DNA from 3 places in the Mesorhizobium sp. CO1-1-7 genome. Region 1 is predicted to be linked to each of the others. Evidence: riboswitches for the same ligand, from Rfam matches in the RefSeq annotation. Region 1 holds a riboswitch; each other region holds the start of a gene.
What was found. A riboswitch is a leader RNA that binds a small molecule or an ion and turns the genes downstream of it on or off. The one in region 1 is predicted to bind cobalamin.
Positions count from the first base shown of each region.

Region 2: linked by a shared signal. The riboswitch ahead of bluB (5,6-dimethylbenzimidazole synthase) and the one ahead of LB516_RS09200 (DUF1636 family protein) in region 1 are both predicted to bind cobalamin.
Region 3: linked by a shared signal. The riboswitch ahead of LB516_RS28370 (aromatic ring-hydroxylating oxygenase subunit alpha) and the one ahead of LB516_RS09200 (DUF1636 family protein) in region 1 are both predicted to bind cobalamin.

Region 1 is NZ_JAIUHA010000003.1:537,199-543,034, forward strand. Features, by position in the region: gene LB516_RS09180 (NADH-quinone oxidoreductase subunit C) at 1-149, opposite strand, end outside; gene LB516_RS09185 (NuoB/complex I 20 kDa subunit family protein) at 154-735, opposite strand; gene LB516_RS09190 (NADH-quinone oxidoreductase subunit A) at 726-1,091, opposite strand; gene LB516_RS09195 (winged helix-turn-helix domain-containing protein) at 1,426-2,625, shown strand; cobalamin riboswitch at 2,655-2,862, shown strand; gene LB516_RS09200 (DUF1636 family protein) at 2,900-3,328, shown strand; gene cobW (cobalamin biosynthesis protein CobW) at 3,331-4,368, shown strand; partial or broken gene LB516_RS09210 (cobaltochelatase subunit CobN) at 4,387-5,836, shown strand, end outside.
Region 2 is NZ_JAIUHA010000005.1:46,910-52,745, forward strand. Features, by position in the region: gene dxs (1-deoxy-D-xylulose-5-phosphate synthase) at 1-589, opposite strand, end outside; gene LB516_RS11870 (pirin family protein) at 663-1,583, opposite strand; gene LB516_RS11875 (DUF2277 domain-containing protein) at 1,623-1,889, opposite strand; gene LB516_RS11880 (exodeoxyribonuclease VII small subunit) at 1,981-2,232, opposite strand; gene LB516_RS11885 (histone deacetylase family protein) at 2,236-3,162, opposite strand; cobalamin riboswitch at 3,341-3,523, shown strand; partial or broken gene bluB (5,6-dimethylbenzimidazole synthase) at 3,595-4,200, shown strand; gene LB516_RS11895 (hypothetical protein) at 4,317-5,300, opposite strand; gene LB516_RS11900 (TetR/AcrR family transcriptional regulator) at 5,390-5,836, opposite strand, start outside.
Region 3 is NZ_JAIUHA010000018.1:37-5,872, reverse strand. Features, by position in the region: gene LB516_RS28390 (glycosyltransferase family 2 protein) at 1-517, opposite strand, end outside; gene LB516_RS28385 (serine kinase) at 514-1,563, opposite strand; gene LB516_RS28380 (PqqD family peptide modification chaperone) at 1,596-2,027, opposite strand; gene LB516_RS28375 (hybrid-cluster NAD(P)-dependent oxidoreductase) at 2,169-3,269, opposite strand; gene LB516_RS28370 (aromatic ring-hydroxylating oxygenase subunit alpha) at 3,347-4,594, opposite strand; cobalamin riboswitch at 4,707-4,909, opposite strand; gene LB516_RS28365 (DUF680 domain-containing protein) at 5,401-5,601, shown strand; partial or broken gene LB516_RS28360 (DUF680 domain-containing protein) at 5,670-5,836, shown strand, end outside.

The DNA of each region.
Region 1 (5,836 bases):
GCATCGTCGCGCAGGAAGGTCATCACCTCGATCAGGTTTTGAGGCTCGACGTGAACGGTGAGCTCGCCATAGGCGAATACCGCATCGCCGAAGCGGCCAGGCAGCTTCTCGCCGAGATAGGTCGACAGTTCGCTTAAGGAGGCGGCCATGGATTTACCGTTCGATCGTGCCGGTGCGGCGGATCTTCTTCTGCAGCAGAAGAATGCCATAGAGCAGGGCTTCGGCGCTCGGCGGGCAGCCGGGCACATAGATGTCGACCGGCACGACGCGGTCGCAGCCGCGTACCACCGAATAGGAATAGTGATAGTAGCCGCCGCCATTGGCGCAGGAGCCCATCGAGATGACGTAGCGCGGCTCCGGCATCTGGTCGTAGACCTTGCGCAGCGCCGGCGCCATCTTGTTGGTCAGCGTGCCGGCGACGATCATGATGTCGGACTGGCGCGGAGACGCGCGCGGCGCGACACCGAACCGCTCCGAATCGTAGCGCGGCATCGAGGTGTGGATCATCTCGACCGCGCAGCAAGCCAGACCGAAGGTCATGAACATCAGCGAGCCGCTGCGCGCCCAGGTGATCAGCGCCTCGGTCGAGGTGACCAGAAAACCCTTGTCGGCAAGCTCATTGTTGATTTCGAGGAAGAAGGGATCGTCCTCCCCCACCGGCCTGCCGGTGTTGGGATCGATAATACCTTTGGGCTTCGGCGCGACGAGGGTGCCTGAACTGTCGTTCAATCCCATTCCAGCGCTCCTTTTTTCCATTCATAGGCAAAGCCGATGGTCAGCACTGCCAAAAACACCATCATTGACCAGAAACCGAGCATGCCGATCTTCGAGAAGGACACTGCCCAGGGGAAGAGGAAGGCAACTTCCAGGTCGAATATAATGAACAGGATCGACACCAGGTAGAAGCGGATGTCGAATTTCATGCGGGCATCGTCGAACGAGTTGAAACCGCACTCGTAGGCGGAAAGCTTTTCGGGATCGGGGTTGCGATACGCCACCAGGAACGGAGCCGCCAGCAGCGCCAGGCCGACGACCAGTGCCACGCCGATAAACAGGACGATGGGCAGGTACGAACTGAGAAGTGCGTTCATGCAGCGGCTTTCCGTTGGCGCCAATCCACTTTGACTACAGCACCGAACCTTAATGCGGAAGCGTGACAGATTAACCGCTGAACCGTTTTAAGGGGCCTATGCTGCAACGCGGCGAGGGTTAGCGCAGCACTTCCAGCGAAGCAAGTCAAACCTTGTTCAAAACACCGAGCTGGACGGCATTCCGGGAGAAACTGGTCCCATCCGCTCCTGTTTGATTTCCTTCGCTTTTAACTCCACTTTTCTCTCCTGACAGGGTTGCCGCCAAAACCCTGCTAGCATGGACGGGAATCACGCCGGCAATGACGCCAGACAGGTCCATCAGGGACGCATCCGCATGAAGGAAAAGATCTCGCTTGCCGCCGCGCGGCGCATCGCGCTCGCCGCCCAGGGATTTCTCGATCCCCGCCCCGCCGGCACGCCGGACCGCCGCCATTTCGCCCGCGTTCTGTCTCGCACCGGCCTGTTGCAGATCGATTCCGTCAGTGCGGTGGTGCGCGCTCATTACATGCCGCTCTATTCGCGTCTCGGCCCCTATCCCCTCGCTTTGCTCGACAACGCCGCCGTGACGCGCAAGCGCACCGTCTTCGAATATTGGGCGCATGAAGCCTCGTTCCTGCCGGTCGAGACCTACCCACTGATGCGCTGGCGCATGCAGCGCGCCGAGCAAGGCGATGAAATGTATCTGGGGCTGGCCAAATGGGGCCGCGAGCACGCAGCCTATATAGAAGAGATCTACCGCGAGGTCGTCGCGCGCGGGCCGATCGCCGCTTCGGCGCTCGAAGGCCAGAAAGGCTCCGGTGGCTGGTGGGGTTGGAGCCATGCCAAGCACGCCTTCGAATGGCTGTTCTGGGCCGGGCGCATCACCACCGCGCACCGGCGCGGCTTCGAGCGCTTTTACGACCTGCCGGAGCGCGTGCTGCCGCAGGCGATCCTCGATCTGCCGGTACCGACGCCTGAGGACGCGCATCGCGAATTGCTGCGCATTTCCGCCCGTGCCCATGGCGTGGCGACATCAGGCGACCTGCGCGATTATTTTCGACTCTCGCCGGCCGACATGAAAGGCCGGCTGGAGGAACTGGTCGAGCTCGGCGACTTGCTGCCGGTCCGTGTCGAGGGCTGGGACAAGCCGGCTTACCTTCACAAGGACGCCCGTATCCCGCGCAAGATCGAGGCCCGCGCTCTGCTGGCGCCGTTCGATCCGGTCGTCTTCGAGCGTTCGCGCTCGGAGCGGCTGTTCGACTTCCATTACCGCATCGAAATCTACACGCCGGCCGACAAGCGCCAATACGGCTACTATGTCCTGCCTTTCCTGCTCGGCGACAGGATCGTGGCGCGCGTCGACCTCAAGGCTGACCGGCCGGCCAGTGTCCTGCGCGTCCATGCCGCCTACGCCGAGCCCGGCGCACCGCCCGAAACCGCAGCCCAGCTCTTCGAGGAATTGAAGCAGATGCAGGGCTGGCTTGGCCTCGAGCGCATGGAAATAACGCCTGCCGGCGACCTCGGCCCGGCGCTGTCCGACATCGCGGTGTCGTAAGCTCGCGTTGACACCGCTGCCCGCAAGAGCCTAAATCCCATCCAGACGGTCTCCTCTCGGCAAAGAGAGGAGCCAAGAGGGAATGCGGTGCGGGATTGAAAATCCCAAATCCGCGGCTGTCCCCGCAACTGTGAGCGAAGAGCCAAGGCCGAAAGCCACTGGGATTGTCCCGGGAAGGCGGCTACCCAAGGCGATGACCCGCGAGCCAGGAGACCTGCCGTCTGGAATGCAAGAATCCGATCGCCTGGCGGGTTTTCCGGGCAAGGAGCCTGATGTGGATCGCGACAGCAGTTTTTCGGCTGAAACAACCGACATTTCGTCCGGCGGGGATCATCCCCTGGCCGGCATCACGGTCATTGTCTGCGCTTCCTGTCGCGACGAGACTGGATCCGACGCCCATCCCCGGGCCGGCGAACTTTTGGCCGAAGATACGCGCCAAGCCGCCTCGGGCGAGAAGATTCGCATCCGCACGGTCGAATGCCTCGGCAATTGCAAGCGCCGGCTGAGCGCCGCGATCCTGCGCGACGGCTGCTGGAGCTATGTGTTCGGCGATCTGACCGCGAGCAGCGGCGCCGATCTCGTCACTGGCGCGAAACTCTTCGCCACCTCGAGCGACGGCCTCATTCCCTGGCGGGGCAGGCCCGACAGTCTCAAGCGCGGCCTCGTTGCCCGCATCCCTCCCCTCGACATGCTGAAAGATTGATCATGACAACATCTCTGTCCCGCGTTCCCTGCACCGTCGTCACCGGCTTCCTCGGCGCCGGCAAGACGACGCTGGTCCGCCATCTCCTGGAAAACGCCGGCGGCAAGCGGATTGCCATCATCGTCAACGAGTTCGGCGACATCGGCATCGACGGCGAGATCCTCAAGGGATGCGGCATCGACACCTGCCCAGAGGAAAACATCGTCGAACTGGCCAATGGCTGTATCTGCTGCACCGTGGCCGACGATTTTGTGCCGGCGCTCGACAAGATCCTGTCGCTGACGCCGAAGGTCGACCATATCCTGATCGAAACCTCGGGCCTCGCTCTGCCCAAACCGCTGGTCCAGGCTTTCCAGTGGCCGACGGTGAAGAGCCGCGTGACCGTCGATGGCGTCATCGCCGTGGTCGACGGTCCCGCACTGGCGGAAGGCCGCGTCGCCAATGACATGGACGCCCTGCAGGCGCAGCGCGCGCAGGACGAGAGCCTCGACCATGACGACCCGGTCGAGGAAGTGTTCGAGGACCAGATTTCCTGCGCCGACCTGATCATCCTGTCGAAGAGCGACCTGATGGACGCCGCCGGTTCAGCCCGCGCCAAGGCCATCGTCAACGAACACTCGGCCCGCGCCGTAAAGATCGTGCCGACGTCTCATGGCAAGGTCGATCCCTCGGTGCTGCTCGGGCTCGGTCTCGCCGTCGAGGACGACATCGAGAACCGCAAGTCGCATCATGACGGCGCCTTCGACCATGAGCATGACGACTTCGACACGTTCATCGTCGACATTCCCTCGATCGCCAATCCGGACGAATTGGCCAAGCGCGTCGCCGCGGCCGCCGAACAGGAAAACGTGCTGCGCGTGAAAGGCTTCGTCGAGGTCGGCGGCAAACCTATGCGGCTCCTGCTGCAAGCCGTCGGCCCGCGCGTCAATCATTACTACGACCGCGCCTGGACCGCTGGGGACGACCGCCGCTCGCGGCTCGTCGTCATTGGCCTCAAGGGGCTGAACCGCCCGGCGATCGAACGTATCCTCGCCGGCTGATTTCAGGCCCGGGCCGCGATGCACATCCTCACCACGACCTCCGCCTCGCTCGACGACCTCGCCGAGCCTGTCGATCTCAGGCAGGCGCCGGCGGATATCGTAGCCCTGTCCTTCACCGACAGCGATCTCGCCGGACTGGCTGCGGCGTGGAAGGCCGACGCTGGTCGCCTGCCCTCGATGCGGCTGGCCGCACTGCGCGACCTGCGCCATCCCATGTCCGTCGACCTCTGGATAGACAGCGTCGCCCGCCACGCCAAAGTCATCCTGGTGCGCATCCTCGGCGGCTACGACTGGTGGCGCTATGGCTGCGACCAACTGGCGGTGATTGCCCGCAAACGCGGCATCAAACTGGCGCTGCTTCCCGGTGAAAGCCACGACGAGGATCTCAGGCTGGTCGAAGCCTCGACGCTGCCCCGCGCCGAACTGGACGGCCTGCTCGGCTATTTCCGCGAGGGCGGCCCGGCCAATATGGGCGCGCTGGTGCACAGGCTGGCAGGCTTGGCTGGACAGGATGCGCCCGTCGCCAACCCGGTCAGCGTGCCGAAGGCCGGTTACTATCAGGCTGGATTGGGGGTCGCGGAAGAGCCGGCCGGTTCCAATAGCGGCACTCCCATTGTCCCGATTCTCTTCTACCGATCGATGCTGCTCGCCGCCGATGTCGCCCCGATCGATGCGCTGGCCGAGGCTTTGCGCTCCAGGGGATTGGCACCGGTGCCGATCTTCGTTTCCAGTCTGAAGGATCCGGTGTCGCTGGCGTTCGTCGAAAATGCCATCGCATCGCTGAAACCCGCCGCGATCGTCACCGCGACCGCGTTCGCTTCCGGCGCCGAGCCCGGCGTCGAAACCTTGTTCGACCGCGCCGGCGTGCCCGTCTTCCAGGTCATCGTCGCCACCACGCGCCGCGACATCTGGGAAAACAACCAGCGCGGCCTGGCGCCCGCCGACCTTGCCATGCATGTCGTGCTGCCCGAACTCGACGGCCGCATCCTCGCCGGCGCCATTTCCTTCAAGGCCGAGAGCGATATCGATCCGGCGCTTGGCCATCGTGCGTTGGCGAACCGCCCGGAACTGGATCGGTTGGAGCAAGTGGCGGGGCGAGTCGCGGCTTTCATCCGGCTGCGGGAGACGAAGCGGGAGGAGCGCAAGCTCGCGATCCTCATTCCCGATTATCCCAGTGCCCCTGGCCGCACAGGCTATGCGGTCGGGCTGGACGTGCCGTCCAGCGTGCTGGCCATGCTGCGCGACTTGAGCGAACAGGGCTATGCCGTTGACGGGATTCCGCAAACGCCGCGTGAATTGTTGGATTTGCTGGAGCATAGCAACGACGGATTGGCCCTACAGGAGTATTTGAGCTTCTCGAAGGAGTTGCCGCTCGCAGCAATCGCCGCGGTAGAAGCCGCTTGGGGAAACGCAGAGGGGACAGGTTTGCGCGAGGCGCCCCCCTCTGTCCTGCCGGACATCTCCCCCT
Region 2 (5,836 bases), on a different contig from region 1:
CGGTTGGCGGGGCGATCGACATGTCATTGTCGTTGAGGATGACGATGAGGCGCGCATCGAGCGCGCCGGCATTGTTCATCGCCTCATAAGCCATGCCGGCCGACATGGCGCCGTCGCCGATGACGGAGATGACATTGTTGCGCCCGCCTGAGAGGTCGCGGGCGGCGGCCATGCCGAGGCCGGCCGATATCGATGTCGAGGAGTGGGCGGCGCCGAACGGGTCGTATTCGCTCTCGGCTCGGCGGGTGAAGCCCGACAACCCGCCTTCCTGGCGCAAGGTGCGGATGCGGTCGCGACGGCCGGTCAGTATCTTGTGTGGATAGGCCTGGTGGCCGACATCCCAGATCAGCCGGTCATCGGGTGTGTTGAAGACATAGTGCAGCGCCACGGTCAGTTCGACCACGCCCAGCCCGGCTCCGAGATGGCCGCCGGTGCGCGACACCGCGTCGATCAGTTCGAGGCGAAGCTCTGATGCCAGTTGCGGCAAGTCGCTCTCGGCCAGCGTGCGCAGGTCGGCCGGGACGCGAACCCTATCGAGAAGCGGCGTATGCGGCGTTGCGTTCACGTTGGGCCCAGACTTTCTGTTCATCGGCGGATAGGCCGCCGGCCGGCGAAAGTAAATGCGTGTCGCTGACGCGGACGGTCAGCCCCTCACGATCTTCTCAGCCTTCCGGCAGCGGGATGAATTCTTTCTCATCGCCAGGAACGATATCGAAGCGGCCGGTCTTCCATTCCTGCTTGGCCTGCTCGATGCGCTCCTTGGACGAGGAAACGAAATTCCACCAGATGTAGCGCTTCGAACCGAGAGACGCGCCGCCGAACAGCATGAAATGCGCACCCATCGATGACGATATGATGATCTCGTCGCCGGGCCGGAACACCAGCAGCCGTTCCGCTGGAAAGGCATCACCCGAAATCGAAACCTCGCCCTCCAGCGTGTAGATGGCGCGCTCCTCAGCATCGGGCGGGATTTTGACGCTGGCGCCAGGCGCCAGCCGCAAATCTGCATAGAGTGTTTCGGAATCGGCCCGCACCGGAGACCGCAACCCCTGGAAATCGCCGATGACGACGCGGCCGCTGACGCCTTCGGCGTCGATTTCGGGAAGCCGCAGCGCCGCTGTGTTCTCGAACACCGGTGCCACCTCTTCCTTGCCGTCCGGCAGAGCCAACCAGGTCTGCAGGCCGGAGATCGACATCGGCGCGCCGCGCAATTCCTGCGGCGTGCGTTCGGAGTGGACGATGCCGCGACCGGCCGTCATCAGGTTCACGTCGCCGGGTTGAATGACCATTTCGGTGCCGAGCGAATCGCGGTGCCTGATCTTGCCGTCGAACAGATAGGTCACGGTCGACAGGCCGATATGCGGGTGGGGACGGACATCGAGCGCCTGGCCCGCGCGCATGATCGCGGGACCCATTCGATCGAAGAAGATGAACGGCCCGACCAGGCGCCGCTTGGCGGTCGGCAAGGCGCGACGCACCTCGAAACCGCCAATGTCCTTGGCGTTAGGGATAACCATCAGCTCGATCTGGTCGCTGGCGAAGGCATCGCCGGCCTCAGGGTCCTTGCCGGGGAAGAAGCTCATGAACTCTCCTCGTCAGCGGTCAGTGGGCGCTTGGGCATATCAGGCGAACCGGATCGCCGCTTTTGCTTTTAATTTGGCTGCCACCTCTTCGCGATTGCGCGGATGCTGGTGGGTTTCGAGGGAATCGAGCAATTCGCGTGCGGATGCCGCGATGGCTTCGACGGCATGATCGAACGCATGCTGGTTCTTGGCAGAAGGCCGCGTCGTGCCGCTCAGCTTGCGGACAAACTGCAGTGCCGCGTCGCGGACTTCGTCGTTGGTTGCCGGCGGATCAAAATTGAACAGGGTCTTGATGTTTCTGCACATCGCTTCCGTATCTCCTCTTGTCCGTTTCAATCGGGACGAACTGTATCCTCAATGATGATCGTGTCCAAAACCGGTAAGGCTGCTCCGGACCTCAGTCCGCGTCGAGCGGCTCGGTTCCAACCGGCTTGCCGTCGCGCGACAGCCTGATCTTCTCGACCTTGTCCTCGGCGGCCTTCAGCAGCCGGTCGCAATGAACCTTCAGCGCCTCGCCGCGCTCGTAAATCCGGATCGACTGGTCGAGCGGTACGTCGCCACGCTCCAGATCATCGACGATCTTCTCCAGTGCGTCGAGTGCCTGTTCAAAGCTCATCGCCTTGACGTCTTCGTTGATCTCACCGGTCATCATTCATCCTTTCATCAGTCGCCCGACATGGGCGGCGACCGAAAATGCCAATCCCTGCAGATCGTAGCCGCCCTCGAGCAGGCTGACGAGCCGGTTGCCGCCGTGGATTGCGGCGCGCTGCATCAGCTGGCCGGTCGCCCAGTCGAAATCGTCCTCGGTCAGATTGATTTCCGCCAGCGGGTCGCGATGGTGCGCGTCGAAGCCGGCCGAAACGATAATCAGATCCGGCGCGAAATTGTCGAGTGCCGGCAGCACGCGCGACAGGAACGCATCGCGAAACACCTCGCTGCCCGTCCGAGGCGCCAGCGGCGCATTGACGATGTTGCCGGCGCCGGTCTCACTCTTCGCGCCCGTGCCGGGATAAAGCGGCATCTGGTGCGTCGAGCAATAGAGCACCGAGGGATCGTCCCAGAAAATATCCTGCGTGCCGTTGCCGTGATGCACGTCCCAGTCGACGACCGCGACACGCTCGGCGCCATGCTTCCTCTGCGCATGGCGCGCTGCGATTGCCGCCGTGTTGAAGAAGCAGAAGCCCATGGCCGTGGTCTTTTCGGCATGGTGGCCGGGCGGGCGGGCGGCGACGAAGACGTTGTCGGCGCGGCCCGCAAAGACGTCGTCGACGGCGGCATTGGCGGCACCGATCGCCGTAATCACCGCCTGCCAGCTTTTCGGGCTGGCGGTGGTGTCGGCGTCGATGCGGGCAATGCCTTCGTCGGGGATGGCGGCGCGGACACGCGCGACGAAATCGGCGGGATGCGCGTAGAGGATGGTCGCCTCGTCGCCTTGCGGTGCCTCGACGCGGTCAAGCGCGGCAAAAGCTTCGTCGTCGAGCACGCGCTCGATGGCGCGCAGGCGGTCGGGCCGCTCAGGGTGACCGGGCGGGGTGATGTGTTCGAGAAAGATCGGGTGCGTGTAGAGACGGGTGGCCATGCCCTCTATCTAGTGCCCCGGCGCCGTGATGGCCATGCGTCGCGGCTTGATCGCTGGGGAAAATCGAACCTGCGTCCATTGATGTCGCTGCGGGCATTGGCGTCGCCGGCCCTTCGGAGTAAGACTGCCGCTACTGCCTGGTGCCTGCCGGTCTGTTTGTTTTAGCCGCATTCTGCGACGCCAAGTGATTCCACTTGGCTGCAAATGCCCTGGCGGGAGAATCGGGAACACGGTTGAACTCCGTGGCGTGCCCAACGCTGTGAGGGGGACCGCGCCGGTAAATGCCACTGTCGATGACGGGAAGGCACCGGACGCGGGTTGATCCCGAGCCAGAAGACCGGCCTGGCAGGCATCGTCATCCGCATGGTCAGGCGGATGACATCGATTGCAATCGCAAGGGGACAAGCGATGCCGGAAGCTATGACCGCTCCAATGGGCGATGGATTTGACCAGATTGCGCGCGACGCTGTTTACCGCGCCATCTTCACACGGCGCGACGTCCGCAACCATTTTACATCGGAGACGATCGACGACGAGGTGCTGGCGCGGCTGCTGCTTGCCGCCCATCACGCGCCGTCGGTCGGCTTCATGCAACCCTGGAATTTCATTATCATTCGCGATGCCGCGTGGCGGGCGGAAGTGCGCGACCTGTTCCTGGCCGCGCGAGAACGGGAACTGCCTGAAATCGAGGCAGAACGGCAGGCGCTCTACCGCAAGCTCAAGCTCGAAGGCATTTGCGAAAGCGCTCTAAACATCTGCATCACCTGCGACCGCGAGCGCTCGAAAGGCTCGCCGCTGGGGCGCTGGCACAATCCGGAGATGGATCTCTACAGCACGGTCTGCGCGGTGCAGAATTTCTGGCTGGCGGCACGCGCCGAGGGCGTTGGCGTCGGCTGGGTCAGCATCATCGAGGCGCAAGCGCTGAAAAGCCTGCTGGCCATTCCCGATCAGGTGACGCCGATCGCCTATCTCTGCGTCGGCCGCGTTTCCGAATTCGCACCGAAGCCGGATCTCGAAACACACGGCTGGGGCCGGCGGCTGCCGTTGCCCGAGCTTATCATGAGCGAGACTTTTCGCGGACAAGGCGAAGCGCTGCTCAAATCAGCAGTGGCGCGCCTCGGTACCGTCGCCGGTGCGCCCGCGAGCCTAGCCGATCAGCGCGTCGCGCCGGCCGTGCCCCAGCGCGAACCGCCGAAAGTGGAGAGCGCCTTGTCCTTGAGTTCCCTGAACTTCGACGAGGCTTCGGCCAGCCTGGCGTCCCAGGCGGCATCGGGCACCTGACCCTCGATGGTCTTGAAATAGACCTGCATCAGGCAGGCAATGGCGAACGGCTCGATGAAGGCCGCCTTGAAAGCCCAGGCAAAGACGATTGCCAGCACGAAAGCCCAGCCGGCGAGCTGCCCGGGCATGACGTAAAGAATAGCGGCTGCCGGAGCCAGCATCAGCAGGAAAATCACGAACGACACGCCCCACATGATGACCCCTAGCCAGACGGCATTCTTGACCATGGTCTTGCCGTTCTGGGCGTAGAGCACAACGCCTTGGCGCGCGGTTTCGAACGGCGAGGACGAACTGATGCGGATGTTGTAGCCGAGAATGATCTCGTCGACATAGGTCAACGACAGGCGAATCACCGTGTTGAGGAACGAAACCAGGCCGCTCAGGCCAGGAATGGGCAGGAAGGCCGCGATGCCGCCGAGCAGGCCGGTGATGGCGCGGATAGCGCCCTTGACCAATTGGTCGACGACGAAAAGGATGTTGGCCTCGGCAAAACGCTCGGTCACGACCTCTTTCGCGTAGGCGATCTGGTTCTGGCCGTTGGGAATATCATGGCCGTCGATCAGATGCACCATGACGGCGATATGGCCCGCCTTGACAACGTAGAGGATGTATTCGCGAATCCAGTAGACGGCGATCGAGACGATGCCGAAACCGACCACGCCACCCCACATCGCAAAAGACAATGGTCCGTCGGGATCGGTGGAAATATGGCCGACGCCATAGCCGACGGAGGCGCCGGTGCCGGTGGCCACGATGTAGGCCAGGGTGATCCCAAAATAGACGATCATGCGAAAGACAATGAAAGGCCAGGTCCGCATCATGATGGACACCGACCTGCCGATATCGAAATCCCACATGCCCGAATCTCCCCTCAGAGATGGCTGCGGAGGATGCGCTCAAACCGGCTATTGTCAATTGCAGGCAGTGGCGGGACGGCCATGGCGGTTCATCTTGAAAGCGCTTCCGGCTTTTTCAGCAGGCCTTCGAGCAATTGCTTGAATGCGGCCACCACCATCTTCGATGTCGCCTCGGGATCTGGCGAATTGGCGATGCGCTGCGCGGCCTGGCTGCTCGCCCCATTGATCAGCCGCGCTGCCGACTCCGGGTCGACGCCGGGGACGACCACCCCTTCCCGCTGCAGCGCTGTCAGATGACCGGTCATTGAACCGACGCAGGCATTGGCATTCGACCACTGTGCCGGATCGCCCAGCACCGCCGGACCATCCCGGAACATGATGCGCTGGATTTCCGGCTCCAGCGCCATTTCGATATAGGTCGTGCATTCGTCGACGAAATGCTGCCAGCGGGTCGGCGCCCGCGACGCGACCTCATTCACCCGGGCCGCCATTTCCGCGTCGATTTCAGCGATAACCGCCTCAAGCAGTCCCTTCTT
Region 3 (5,836 bases), on a different contig from region 1:
CTTCGGCCTGGCCGAAGGCCTCGTCGAAGCCGCCGATCCGTTCGATGAGCTTACGCGAGAAAATGCCTGACGACAGATGAATTCCCCGCACGGTCATGAAATGGCTGCCGGGGCAGGGTTCCAGCAGATCGTCGTCGATGTGTTCGACCATCATCATCAGGGAATAGGTAAGCTCCAGAGCGGGGTCGGCGTCAAAGCATGCGATATCGGCCTTGAATCGTCCCGCAGGCGAGACATCATCCGAATCGAGGAACGACACGAGCTCCGTTTCCGGCGTGAGCAGTCTGAGACCAGCGTTGCGAGCCCGGGTCACGCCCATGTTCTCTTGCCGGAAAAGACGAATGCAGGGGTTCTCGGCCATCATCGAACGCACGGCCTCCGGCGACCCGTCGGTCGAGCCGTCGTCGATCACGATGATGTCGAGATCGGCGGCATCTTGCTGCCGCACGAGCGAGCGCAGCGCCGAGACGACATAGCGCTCGCGATTGTACACAGGCATGATCACGCTGAGCTTCACCGGGCGCCTCGTGTCAGGAAATCCTCGATCGTGCGGGCGATCTCTGCCGGGTCGATGCCGAGGGACAAACGGAAGCACGGCAGGTGGCGCGTCAATTCGCTGAAGAAGCGAAAGCCGCTTTCGCGCTCGCCCGGCATCTGGGCGATGCCGGACGGCGCCAAGGCAATCATGGCATCCCTGCGCGACACCGGCATAATCGAACTTGCTCCGCCTCCGCTGATATGTGGCACCACCAGCGCGACGATGTCCAGCATGGCGGGCACCGGCCGAGGCGCGATATCATGAATATGGAACGTGTGCTTGCCTTGCCAGTTCAGCGGGCCTTGCGCCGTTAGCCGCTGCCGCAGGCCCAGCCGGGCGAAACCTTCCGTGTCCTGCTTCAACGTCGAAAAAAGGGGGCGCGCGGTCACGCCGTCGGTGAGATCGATCAGCACATAGTCGTCGCCGACACTGTCGAGCCCGTTAAGCAGGCCGGCGGCGACGGTCCCCGATTTCCCGGCCCCGCCCGAGCCGGCAAGCAGAATACCGTTGCCGTCGATGCCAAGCGTGCCGGCATGCGTCAGCCGCATGCCGCGCGCGGCATATTCCCAGTGCAGGAAGGCGCGCAGCGGTGCTCCCGGCTCCCAGGGCGGAAAGGCATCGGCCGAGGCCATCAGCTGCACGCCGACGCGGCGGTGCGGATCGTAGACCTGCCAGAAATCCAGGTCGTGGAAATGGTGCCCGCGCAAACCGGCTTCGGCGAGCCGTTTGGCAAAACCGTGCTCGGTGAAATGGGCATCGCCCCAGTGCGCCGGCTCCGGGATGCCGTCAATGCCGGGATGCGCGATGAAGATGCGACCCGTGGACGGTGCCGGCTGATCATGCGCGGGCTCGATGAAAGCATGGCCCAATGCATCGGCAAGCACGCCGTGACCGAGATGCGCGGTCAGTTCAAGCCAGGGCAGGCGAACCTTTCGCATGGTCGGATAGTACGCGGCCGCGCCTTCAGCGGCGGCGATGAGATACCTGGCGTAATCCGGCAAGGTTTCGAGCGTGACGCGCGGCATCAATCGCCTTCCATCACGCTGCGGCCGCCCCGTCAGGAAGCCTGCTTGACCGCCGGCCAGCCGAGGGGTTCCTCGACCTCGTGGATGGGATCAACGACGATCAGGTCGGCGAGGTCGTCGTGAATGCTCACATTGAGCGGCTCGTTCGTGGCGGCAAGCTCGGCAGGCAAATCGCCCGGCAAAGGCTGCGCCGCCGCGTCCAAGCGCACCAGCAAACCCAATTCGAGCAATTGCGATATGAAGCGTTCGAGTTCGGCCTGGCCTATTGTCGAGCCGCCGGCGCTCAGCCCGACCAGAGCCTGGGCGTCCGCGCCGGATGAAAGCGCCTGCCATACCTTGCTGCCGGAATCGGAAAAGCCGAAATATTTGCCATTGGCAAGATTGAGCACCACGGCCTCGCCATCGAAAGATTCGAAAACGATATCCCGGCTCGCTACCGCATAGGCGTGGGAGTCATGCGTCATTGTTGCCCCGTCCTGCATTTCCTGCCCGCCAGCAGGACCGCTTCCACCAACAACGCCTGTAAACTTTCAGGTCTTCCTTGGCAAGGTAACCTTTGCCGGCAACGCGGGACCATTTCCGGGTTCAGTCGAAAGCCGGGCGGATCAAGCCTCGATTTCAAGCGGCGACAATGGCTTGGAACAACAGGCCAGGATGAAGCCATCATCGATCTCATGATCGAGGATGCCGCCATTGTGGCTCATCTCGACGCTGCCGGAGACTTTCTTCACTTTGCAAGTTCCGCAAAGGCCGAATTCGCAGGCGGCCGGTATTCGCACACCCGAGGCGCGCGCCGTCTGCAGCACGGTCTGGCCGGCGACACAGTCGGCGTCGACATCCGAAAGCGCGAAGCGGATCGGCGTCGCGGCTTCGACGCAAATCGCCGCGCCGTCTTCAGCCGGCGAGGCAAACGGCGCTGGGATTTCCTCCATCGCCGGCGCGGCAAAGCTCTCCTGATGGTATTTTGCCATGTCGAACCCGGCGGCCTCCAGCATGCCGCGCACGGCGCGCATGAAAGGGTCGGGGCCGCAGCAGAAGATTTCGCGTTCGCGGAAATCGGGCGCCAGGAGCGGCAGCCGGATGGCGTCGATGCGGCCCATATGGCCGTACCAGCCCTCGCGGCTCGACCGCTCCTCGATCATGAAGCCGAGCGACAGGCCCGGCATATGGCCGCCGAGCAGTTCGAGTTCCTTGCGAAAGATGATCTCTTCCGGGCGCCGCGCGCAATTGACGAAGCCGACATCGGTCCATGGCGCGCAGTCGTTCAGCCAGCGCAGCATCGACATCATCGGCGTCACGCCCGAACCGGCCGAGATGAACAGGTATTTCGCCGCCGGGTGGCTGTGCAGCGAAAAGCCGCCGCCCGGTCCATAGGCCTTGACGTGCGAGCCGGGCGTCAGGTGATCGAACATCCAGCGTGTGCCGACGCTGCCCGCCTGCGCCTTCACCGTCACCGCGATCGAGAATGGCCGTGACGGCGATGATGACAGCGTGTAGGTGCGCATCAGCGGGCCGTCCGGTGTCGGCAATTCCAGCGTCACGAACTGGCCCGGCTTGTAGCGGAACCAGGTCTGGTTGTCGGAGCGGAAGGTGAAGGTCTTGACGTCGGGCGCCTCGTCGCTGACGCCGGTTACTTCCAGCACCTGCAGCCTGTCGTTCCACGGCGCCATCTGGTCGAGGTGGCGATAGAGCCCAAGATCAGTCATGGCGTTCATCCCTGCATACCTTTCATTTTGGGCGTGTCGTGATCCCAAAGCCGCTGCACAGTTTTGGCCGACATGCGCTAGGCGACACTGCGCAGAGCAGGCCGGCCGTCTTCGGAAAGCCGTGGGCCGATAAAGCGCGCGTACCAGTCGACGAACTGGATGACGCCGCCCTCGTGCAGCTCCGAATAGGGACCGGGCTCGTAGGCCGGCGACAGGATGCCGAAGGCGTTTTCCTCGACGATGCGGCGGTCCTGGTCGTTGGTCTCGGTCCAGACATGGGTGAGTTCGGCGAGATCGTAGTCGACGCCTTCCACGGCATCCTTGTGGACCAGCCATTTGGTCGTAACCGCTGTTTCCGTGGCGCTGACCGGCAGCACGCGGAACGTCACCGCATGATCCACGAGGATATGGTTCCAGGTTGTCGGGTAGTGATAGTGCATCAGCGTGCCGATCCGGTCGGCCGAGACGCTGTCGGACAGGTTCTTCTTCACCGCCCGCTTGCCGGTCGTCGTGTAGCTCTGGGCATCGCGCAGCAGCGGCGCGCGGGTGGCGCGGTATTGTCCGGCCGGGTCGATGCGAAACTTGCTGGGCAGGCCAACAGCTTCGCACTTCGCCCAGTGGGCCAGCATCTCCGGATCGCTGTCGGCGCCTTGCACGCCGGTCACGGTCGGCGCTTCCGGGAAGGTCTTGCACAGCTCAGGATGGTTGCCCGCGCAATGGTAGCATTCGCGGTTGTTTTCCCAGACCAGCTTCCAGTTGCCCTTCTCGATGATCGTGCTCTCGAAGGCGATCTTGGCCTCGCTCAGCCGGTGCGGCTGGAGATAGGGCTCGATCATCGCCCGCATCGGCGCGAAGTCGGCGGGCTCCTTGGCCAGGCAGATGAAGACATAGCCGGCGACGCTTTCGCAGGCGACCGGCTTGAGCCCGAACTGGCTCTTGTCGAACCCATCGGCCATCTGGCGGGCGAACAGCAGCCGGCCGTCGAGTTCGTAGGTCCACTGGTGATAGGGACACACCAGTTTGGCGGCCATGCCCTTGTCGGTGTTGCAGACGCGGCTGCCGCGATGGCGGCAGGAATTGTGGAAAGCGTTGATCTTGCCCTGCTGATCGCGCACCAGCACGACCGGATAGTCGCCGATCTGCACGGTGATGAAGCTGCCCGGCTTGGGCAACTCGCAATCATGGCCGATGAACAGCCAGTCGCGATACCAGATCAGTTCCATGTCAAGCTTGAAGTAGTCCGGGTCGGTATAGAAGGGCTGTTCCAGCGAAAGGCCCTGTCTGCGGCCGTTCAAAAGCCTCAGCATGTCGTTGCGCGCGTCCATGTCCTGTCCTCATTTTCAAGGACTGAACTGGTGGTGATGGAGGAAGGACTGGGCGCAAGCCGGCGAAAGCCGGACAACACCATCCGCCCCTTGACCGCCCACCGCGATCAGTCGAGTTCTAGCGATCTCGGGCTGGTTTCCGGGCTCTGGAGTTGTCCTGGCGGACCATCGCGACACCTTCCCAAGCTTTCGCCCAGTGGTCTCCCGTTGCGACTTGAACTCCACCACCGTTGCGGGGGCAGCGCCGGAATCTAACCGGCTTCCCAATTCTCCGCTCCGTCGTCACGCAGCGGCACCTGAGATCGCTCGATCTAATCACGACAGGGTTTGCGACATCGGCACGAAAGCGACATCGCATCCATGCGGCGCGACACGTACGCGGGATCGTCCCGGCGCGGTTGCAGCGGGGGAATCGCCTCTTCTCGCCAGATGCGCGGGCACCGTTTTCGACCCTCAGCGGGCCGGAAAAGGGTTAATGGTTTCGAAAAGTGACTATTAGCAGAGTCTAAAATCGAACCGAACGGTTCGTTTCTGTTGACGGTGCGTGCAGGACGGTGTGAACGCCCAGCCTTCCGACACAGTTGGTGATCGGGTCGTGATCTTATGCAACTATTTGATATCAAATGGAAAAATAAGACATGTAGAAGGCGTTGGTACAATTTCAAGTGGTGGAGTCATGGTCCACGCTGAACAACTTCGTGATTGGAAACGGCAAGGGGGCTCTCCCACATCGGGGCTGTCCGAACGACGCGATTTAATCCCAAGACACGCCGCTAGACGGACGGGAAAAATACTGGAGTACAAAAATGAAAAAGATCATTCTCACTGCCACCGCCCTTCTGGCTATTTCCGGCAGCGCCTTCGCTAGCAGCGACCATTATGGTTCGAACGCCGCGACCCCCACGGCCACTGTCGACAGCTCCTACACCGCTTCGACCAAGAAGTCGGAGCCGGCTGCCCAGACGCCTGTGACGGGCGCCGACCACAACCTCTTCGGCAACAATTAATAGCCATCCCCGGCACGCGGCGGGTGACCCTGCCGCGCTGGTGGACCTACAAATTCAGGAGTATTAAAATGAACAAGATCCTCATTGCTGCCGCCGCCGTTCTGGCCCTCTCCGGCAGCGCTTTCGCGGGCAGCGACAACTATGGCTCCAACGGCGCCAACCAGGCTGCTGCCGCTTCGACCGACAATTCGAACACCGCGTCGATCGGCAAGTCGGCTCCGGCCACCTCGGCGCC